Regions from separate parts of the Alteromonas sp. 009811495 genome, predicted to be linked through region 2. Evidence: predicted binding sites of a transcription regulator. Region 2 holds the regulator's gene; the other holds the start of a gene.

Region 1 (4,429 bases), 300 kb from region 2:
ACGCATTGAACTATTTTTGCCCCCAGCTTGGTGGCTGTGCGCTTTTTCTAACCCTTCAAGGGTTACATAAACGGCCTTATCGACAGGCGTGCCAGTCTTTTCAAGGACCCCAGCTATGACAAATGGGTGGGTATCGTGATTATTGAACGACACGTTACCCAAGCCATGGGATATTACGATTTTGTCGCCTACCTTATAGCCGAGCGTTTGCGCAATATCGGCACCTACCACGGTAGACAGAGGTTGGGTGAAGTTGCTTCCATGGGCGAAAGCAAGCGCTTGCTTATCACCATACTTAAAGTGCGTAAAAAATTGATTGTTTGTGCCTATAACACGAAACCCTTTGTGGGTGTCGCCCAAAGACAATGGAATTATCCATGCCACTTGCTTGTTCGACTCAAGGGATGCAACGCTATTCCATGGTATCCCTTTAGATGGTGTGCCAACGTTGAAAACCGACGAAAGTAACAAATTAAGCTGCCCGCTTGGTGCGCCAACAATTAAGTCAACACCCGAGACCGTGCGTGTGAAGCTGGTTTTAACTTGAGTACGCACAATATCAACCGTGAGCAAAAGACAAACGCTAATGGTGATACTTAACAGGGTCAGCAATGCGGTGTGCTTGCGTCGTTTTAAACTCGCTAGTGCAATTGTCGTTAGCATTGACCCGCTCCTTCACCCGCATTACCCTGCCTTTTAGTGCTGCTGGCAAGTAGTTCCTTAATGTCTAAATGCGTTTTGAAATAGGCGGCCATTGCTGGATCGTGACTGACAAACAATAAGGTGCTGTCTTTTGCAACTTCTTTAAGTAAAGACATGAAACTATCTCGCGCGGCTACATCTAACGCAGACGTTGGTTCATCTACAATTAAAATTTGTGGCGCGTTGACAAGTGCTCGTGCAATAGCGACGCGTTGTTGCTGTCCAATGCTCAAAGCATCAGCTTGTTCGCTTAACACATTATCAGGTAATTGGAGCTTTTCGATTAAGCGTTGAATTTTCTGGCTGAGGGCGTCACTACCTAATGTGTTTTTGGCAAAGTAAGCAGCAGCACGAATATTTTGTTCGACTGTTAGATAGGGAATTAAATTGAACTGTTGAAATACAACACCGATATGCTGTGCCCTAAAATTATCTCGCTGACGATTTGATAACGTTGAAAATGGGCGGCCGAGTAAGGATATTTCGCCACTTGTTGGTGTCAGTGTGCCGCTTAGTAAGTTGAGCAATGTACTTTTACCACTGCCTGAGGGGCCCGAGAGAAAAATATGTTCGCCCTCTGCAACTTGCCATTTGTCTATGGCTAGTAGTGGTGACACTGATTTGTTGTAAGCAAACCGCATCTGGTTTACTTCGATGGCTGGCGCGTTGTGGACTATCGGCAATTCGTTTTCTATCACACTCTTTTAAACCTGTAATTTCTGACAACCTAATAGCAATGAACTTAAGCGCTTTTAGCTTATCACTATGTTTTTCAGCTCGCTCAAATTACAGCGTGTTCTCAATACCATATGGCAAAACCACACAGCTAAACCACAAGGCCAAATCACAAGAATAAACCATAAGCCGTGTAAAAAATAATAAAGGTTTGAGCCTAAGCGCTGTAGTCGCGTTATGTTATCAAATAACAATCGCGACTACAGTATCAGATAAGTTTTTGCTCGCAGAAACGAGTTAAGTTGTCGAGTGCAGCTTTGTATTTTGGGTGTGTTCTAGCTTAAAACGTTAACCATTAGCCTGTAGCTTCACCACTTCTGCGCTTTCGTCTTCTAACACGCTTTCTGCAGTAGCACCTTTAAAGATTTTGCTAATTTTATCTTTGTTTTTTGACAGCATAATTGTCAGTTCTTCCACTACGCTGTCATCTAGCTTGATGCCCTTCGCATGAATGTAGTCGGCAAGGTTGTCTGCTGCGTCGAGCATTTTGTCGTACTGATCGGCTTCTTTTTTGTCGGTAGTTACCAATTTTTCTACCCCTTTGTGCGTAACAACATACTGTGTGGTAATGGCCATGGTAGGTCCCCTGTTTATTAAAGACACAAAAACTGTACAGTAATTTACTGTATAAATAAACAGTATTTTAATTAAATGTTTGAGTTTTATTAGTGAGAGAAGGGTAACAAGCCGTTTTAAAGGTGATTAATGCTTGTGCAATTGGTAACCGCTGCGTATAATGCGCGCCCTTACAGCCATCCCAATTCGTTCCTTGTCTCCATGCAGTCGGCTGTACTGTCGAGGCTACAACCGTAAGGAGCTATAATGCGTCATTACGAAATCGTATTTATGGTTCACCCTGATCAGAGTGAACAAGTACCTGGTATGATCGAGCGTTATACCACAATCCTAAAGCAAGACGGTGGTCAGATTCATCGTTTAGAAGATTGGGGCCGTCGTCAACTGGCTTACCCAATTGAAAAGCTGCACAAAGCCCACTACGTACTAATCAATGCTGAAGCGTCTGCAGAAGCTGTTGATGAATTGGAAAATGCTTTCCGTTTCAACGACGTGATCCTACGTAACATGGTTATGCGCACTAAGACTGCTGTGACTGAGCCTTCTCCAATGATGAAAGAAGAGCCTCGTCGTGAGCGTCGTGACGATTCTGCTCCTCGCCAAGACCGCGCGGAAAAGAAAACTGAAACCACTGAAGACAACGCTTAAGGAGATCACCCATGGCTCGTTTTTTCAGACGTCGTAAGTTCTGCCGTTTCACTGCAGAAGGTGTGACTGAAATCGATTACAAAGATATCGCTACTCTTAAGAACTACATCACTGAGAGCGGTAAAATTGTCCCTAGCCGTATTACTGGTACAAGCGCAAAATATCAGCGTCAGCTGTCTTCTGCGATCAAGCGCGCACGTTTCCTTGCGTTGCTTCCGTACACTGATTCACACAAGTAATTTGGCGAAAATAAGGGTTAGCTAAGATGAATATCATCCTACTAGATAAAATCGCCAACCTTGGCGGCCTGGGCGACCAAGTGACTGTAAAGTCTGGTTACGCTCGTAACTTCCTTTTCCCACAGGGTAAAGCGGTTCCTGCAACTAAAGACAACGTTGAAAAGTTCGAAGCACGTCGTGCTGAACTTGAAGCGAAAATTGCTGAGCAACTAGCTGCTGCGAACGCACGCGGTGAGAAAATTGCTGAGCTTGCTGAAGTTACAATCGCAGCACCAGCTGGTGACGAAGGTAAACTGTTTGGTTCTGTTGGTACTCGTGACATCGCTGATGCAATCACTGCAGCTGGCGTTGAAGTACAAAAAGCAGAAGTTAAACTACCTACTGGTACTCTTCGTGAGACTGGTGAGTATGACATCGACTTACAACTTCACTCTGACGTTATCACTTCAATCAAAGTGATCATCATTGCTGAAGCGTAATCGCTGACGTATTTGAAAAAGCCGCTCTTTTGAGCGGCTTTTTTGTGCCCGTTTGTCACTACGCGCTGATACTCGTATGTCATACGGCTGCGTTAAATGTAACAAATTAATTACAATCTCGACCAATAACCTAAAATCCAAGTCCACTTATCTGCGATAAATAGCGGTTTTTAAGCCACATTTAAAAGAAATGTTAATTATCGCTAAAAATCTTCGTATCACGGTTTTAAACTTTTTCTGTCACTTCTGCGACCTATAGTAAATCGAACTATAAAAAGCATAAGTACCACGTTATGGACATCACTCGTGCAGCAATAAAAAACGCAACTGGGGTAGGTATCGGCATTACATTGCTGGTATTTCTTGGGCTTTACAGTCTATTTAATTTACCCGTTCAGTTATTTCCCGATATTGATCGCCCCTATATCAATATTCAAACTTCGTGGCGGGCTGCGTCCCCGCAAGAAATAGAATCAGAGATTATAGAGCCTCAAGAAGAGGTTCTGCAGGGTATACCTGGGCTTGAGTCGATGAGCGCATGGGCAAACCAAGGTAATGCATGGATAAACCTTGAGTTTGGTTTAGGTACGGACATGCAAAAAACGCTTATTGAAGTGATTAGTCGCATGAACCGTGTTCCACCTCTTCCACGGGATGCCCTATCGCCCAACATAATGCTTGCTGGCAGCGGTGGTGATGCCCCCGCGCTTACCTATTTCTTCTTACAACGCTTGCCCGGCAACCCTAATGAAATTAATACTTACGTTACTTATTTTACTGATGTAATTAAGCCGCAGCTAGAATCTATTCCTGGCGTAGCACGAGCAAGGATGGAAAGTGGCGTTGGTGGCGTTGAAGAATTCCAAATTGTTTTTGACCCATTTAAAGCTGCACAACTGGGTATTAACCTAAGTGCAGTTGCCAATGAACTTGGTCGCGCCAATGATATTTCTGGCGGGTTCGTCGATGTTGGTCGCAGACGTTACACACTGCGCTTTGAAGGGCGTTATCAACCTACTCAAATGGGTGAGATGATCCTTGAATGGCGTG
Region 2 (4,429 bases):
TAATAAGCCATGTCCAAACAAACAACGGCATTTTCATCCATGTCATGCCAGGGGCACGCATATTGAAGATAGTCACAATAACGTTAATTGCCCCCATAATGGATGAGATACCCATAATGTGAACTGAGAACACAAACAGTGCCGTTGAATCACCGCTATATGTAGTTGAGAGTGGTGCGTAGAATGTCCAGCCGAATGCTGGGCCGCCGCCTTCCATAAACAGTGAGCTCAAAAGAATAAGAAAGGCCCCTGGTAAAATCCAAAAGCTCCAGTTGTTCATACGCGGGAGGGCCATATCTGGCGCGCCTATCATCATAGGTACTAACCAGTTGGCAAGCCCAGTAAAGGCTGGCATTACCGCGCCAAATACCATAATAAGACCGTGTACAGTGGTCATCTGGTTAAAGAAGTTAGGGTCGACAATTTGCAAACCCGGCTGAAAAAGTTCAGCACGAATCACCATTGCCATGGCCCCACCAACCAAAAACATGATAAAGGCGAACCACAAATACAGCGTACCGATATCTTTATGGTTGGTGGTAAACAACCATCGAGTAATACCTTTCGGTATATGGTCGTGGTGATCGTGATCGTCGTGATGCACAGTTGAATCTGGCGAAATGACTTCAGTTGCTTTGCTCATAACTCGCTCCTAGTTACCCGTTGCCACGGCGTTAACGTCTTTCGCCTGTACCATGTCACCCGTGTTGTTACCCCACGCGTTACGTTCATAAGTCACCACTGCAGCAATTTCTTTGAGGCTTAACATTTTGCCGAACGCTTGCATGGCGGTACCTGATTTACCATGAAGCACAATATCTATATGCCCTTCCTGATCTTCTAGCGCCATTTTGCTGCCTTTAAGAGCAGGGAATACGCCCGGCAGACCTTCACCATTTGGCATATGGCAAGCTGCACATGTGGCGTTATAGACTCGCTCACCTTCTTTCATTAGTTCGTCCATCGACATATTCATCGACAGAAGGCGTTGCTCTTCTTCTTTCGCTTTACGAATAATGTCTTCCTGCTCACTCATCCAAGCAGCATATTCAGCAGGCTCTTTCGCAATAACCACAACGGGCATGTAACCATGATCTTTGCCGCAAAGTTCAGCGCACTGACCGCGATATACCCCGGGTTCGTTAACCTTTGCCCATGCTTCGTTTATAAAGCCGGGATTTGCATCCTTCTTCACTGCAAAGTCGGGAACCCACCAAGAATGAATAACATCGTCAGATGTGATCAGAAAACGAACTTTTTGACCTGTGGGAATGACAAGCGGACGGTCAACTTCAAGAAGATAGTTTTCCGTTTTTTCAAACTTGTTTTCAATTTGCTCGCGCTGCGTAGCCAGCAACGAGTAAAACTCTACGTCACTATCCATGTATTTGTAGTGCCACTTCCATTGAGAACCCGTCACCAATACCGTCATATCCGGTTCAGAGACATCTTCCATTGCAATTAGCGTGTTGGCAGCGGGAACCGCCATAAAAATGAGGATAAGGAACGGAATTACAGTCCACGCGATTTCTACTTTTACGTTTTCGTGGAAATTCGCGGGCTTAGCGCCTCGTGACTTTCTGTGCAGATACATAGAGGCGAACATTACGCCAAACACGACTACTGCAATACCGACGCAAATGAAGAACATTAACATGTGCAGGTCATACACCTGCCCGCTAATGTCAGTTGCGCCGCGCCTGAGGTTAAGAGAAGAAACTTCTTCTGCAGCCTCCTGCGCAAAAAGGAAATGAGAAAAAAGCAAAAGGGGTATACTAGCAAACCCTTTTGCCATGACGGTCATTAGTTGTTTCACTCAGCACCTCCGTAATGGTAGAACCATTAACGCTAAATGTTAGTGCGCGCTGTCCCTACCAAGTGGTTTGCGAACGATTGACCCACAACTGCAATTTGTAAAACAAATTTAGAGCCATTGTTATTATTTTGTTAATCTCTGTATAAGAATTGCGCAATAATGACTTGCCGTCTAGTCTTTTCTGCTAAAAATTTAACGAGATGGTTAAAATTTAATCATTTCATTTTTGCTAACTGCACCTTGATAGTGCAGTAAAGCGGTGTGGCGTGTGGATACGCCGTGAAGCTTTTAAACGCTCATTTGGAACACATGCGGCGATAAAGAAATCAATGTAAGTTTATAAAAATCAATATATAAGAATGCAAATTTGGAGATTTTCAAACGTAGTCTTGTTAAAAGTGACAGGATTAAAAAGCACTTGCGGCGCGAAAAAATTGGCGTTTTGGTGTGATTGCAAAAAAATTAAACTTTTTTGACAGGCTGTTCAAAAAACAACCTTTATACATAGAACAGCCAACAAAAGTGAAAGTTAAGGTACAAAAAAAGCGGCTACAAGGCCGCTTTTACGTTAACCTGCCGAAACCTTACATCCAGTCAGCGTTTCGGATAACACCCACCGCTATACCTTCAATAGCAAAAGGTTGTGAAGCCAAATCAACTTTTATAGGTGCAAATTCATCGTTCTCGGCGTGCAGTAATACTTCTCGCCCGCGTTTTTCTAAACGCTTAACCGTGACGTCTTCATCCACTCGGGCAACAACAACTTGACCGTTGTGTACATCAGTAGTGCGATGTACAGCCAATAAGTCGCCATCAAGAATACCAATGTCTTTCATACTCATACCGTTTACACGTAGCAGAAAGTCTGCCTGAGGTTGAAATAGCGCAGGATCGACCTTGTAATGCGACTCAACATGCTCTTGCGCTAGAATAGGTTCGCCCGCTGCGACTCGCCCAATAAGCGGTAGCCCTTCTTCCTCTGGTGTTTCATCTTCCAGTGGAATATTCAATTTAATGCCACGAGAAGTACCTGGCAAAATTTCAATAACACCTTTACGCGCTAAGGCCTTCAAATGTTCTTCTGCCGCATTAGCAGAACGGAAACCAAGCTGTCGTGCAATCTCTGCACGCGTAGGTGGCATTCCCGTTTCTTGCATGGTCGTTTTAATAAGTTCTAAAACTTCGGTTTGTCGAGCTGTGAGTGGGCGCATAAAAGACCTGTCTGTTCATACAGTTCCTGTAAGTATATACACCTAAATTTAAATAACAAGCACTACGCGACAGCAGATAAAATAAAACTTGAAAAACACCGTTGTGCTCACATTTAATACAATAGAATGAAGACAAACAGAGTTGGATGCATAGTAAATGCTAAGATTTTTGCCCTTTTCCGCCGACCTTGCACCCTACTTTGATAGTATTAACCGAGAGTGGATAGAAACCATGTTCGCCCTTGAACCTGTCGACGAAGAGGTCATCTCATCACCACAGTCTTGTATTATTGACCAAGGTGGACATATTTGGTTTGCACAGCACCAGACCTTAGGCGTAGTTGGTACCTGTGCCTTGATGAAAAAAAGCGACGGCATTTTCGAACTAACCAAAATGGGTGTTGTCAGCAGTGCCAGAGGACTAAAAGTTGGTGAGGCATTGCTAAAACATGTTATTGAACAAGCGCCAACAATCGCACACAAAACATTGTTTTTGCTTACCAATAAGAAGTGTGAAGCCGCCATTCATTTGTATGAAAAAAATGGCTTTGTGCATTGTAATACAATTATGCAGCAGTACGGTGACGCGTACGCGAGATGCGACGTAGCCATGCGCTACAAAGGCATTTGATGCAGTAACCTGACGTAACACAATACATACATGTAAAGGATGACATAAAGGCATACCGCGAGATAAATCGCCAAATGTGTTACACTTTCCCCGTTTTTATTTCATAGGATTACATACTTCATGTCGTGGATGCGAAAAGCCCTTTTGTCGGTGTTTCATTATCCTGTTAAGTTACTGGTTAAAGCGCATAGTATTCCAGTAAACGTTGAAACCGAATTAGGAATAGATAAGAACAAGCCAATTGTCTATCTACTTCCCACTAACTCAGTGACCGACCAGTTGGCACTTAGAATGTCGACTGAAGCACTGGGTTTGCCAAGCCCAACAGAGACGTTGGCACTTGCAGGGCGAGAGTATTCGTCCACATTATTTTTACGTAAAACTCAGCCTATCTTTCGCTCTTCAGCAAAAGAAACTGACATTGAAGAAGTCTTCACTGAATTATTCCACCTGCACCGCGATCATGAAAACCTAGATTTGCAGGTGGTGCCAGTATTTGTAACTTGGGGAAGAGCGCCAGGCAAAGGCAACCCAGGGCTTAGCGACTTAATTGCCGATAGAGCAGCACCTAGTTGGTTACGTAAATTATTTATCGTACTGTTTTTGGGTCGCGACAATTTTATTAACTATTCAAAAGCTGTATCGGCTCGCGCGATGTCAAACCAGCATGGTAGCGATCAGAGCATTGCCCATAAACTGGTTCGCGTAGCAAGTACTCACTTCCAGCGAAAGCGTCAAAGTATGACCGGCCCAACATTGCTTGAACGCCAA

What was found. The regulator LexA, encoded in region 2, represses DNA repair genes until DNA is damaged. The targets are predictions, from matches to a motif close to TACTGTATNNNNATACAGTA.
Region 1: a site for LexA is predicted at 2,059-2,078, ahead of OZ660_RS18195 (YebG family protein). Genes of this name have one in related genera too.

Annotation. Positions count from the first base shown of each region.
Region 1 is NZ_CP113972.1:4,047,919-4,052,347, reverse strand. It holds gene OZ660_RS18205 (ABC transporter permease) at 1-663, opposite strand, end outside; gene OZ660_RS18200 (ABC transporter ATP-binding protein) at 657-1,343, opposite strand; gene OZ660_RS18195 (YebG family protein) at 1,726-2,013, opposite strand; gene rpsF (30S ribosomal protein S6) at 2,260-2,661, shown strand; gene rpsR (30S ribosomal protein S18) at 2,673-2,900, shown strand; gene rplI (50S ribosomal protein L9) at 2,927-3,379, shown strand; gene OZ660_RS18175 (efflux RND transporter permease subunit) at 3,673-4,429, shown strand, end outside.
Region 2 is NZ_CP113972.1:4,343,767-4,348,195, forward strand. It holds gene ctaD (cytochrome c oxidase subunit I) at 1-643, opposite strand, end outside; gene coxB (cytochrome c oxidase subunit II) at 653-1,816, opposite strand; gene lexA (transcriptional repressor LexA) at 2,401-3,027, opposite strand; gene OZ660_RS19465 (GNAT family N-acetyltransferase) at 3,185-3,658, shown strand; gene plsB (glycerol-3-phosphate 1-O-acyltransferase PlsB) at 3,779-4,429, shown strand, end outside.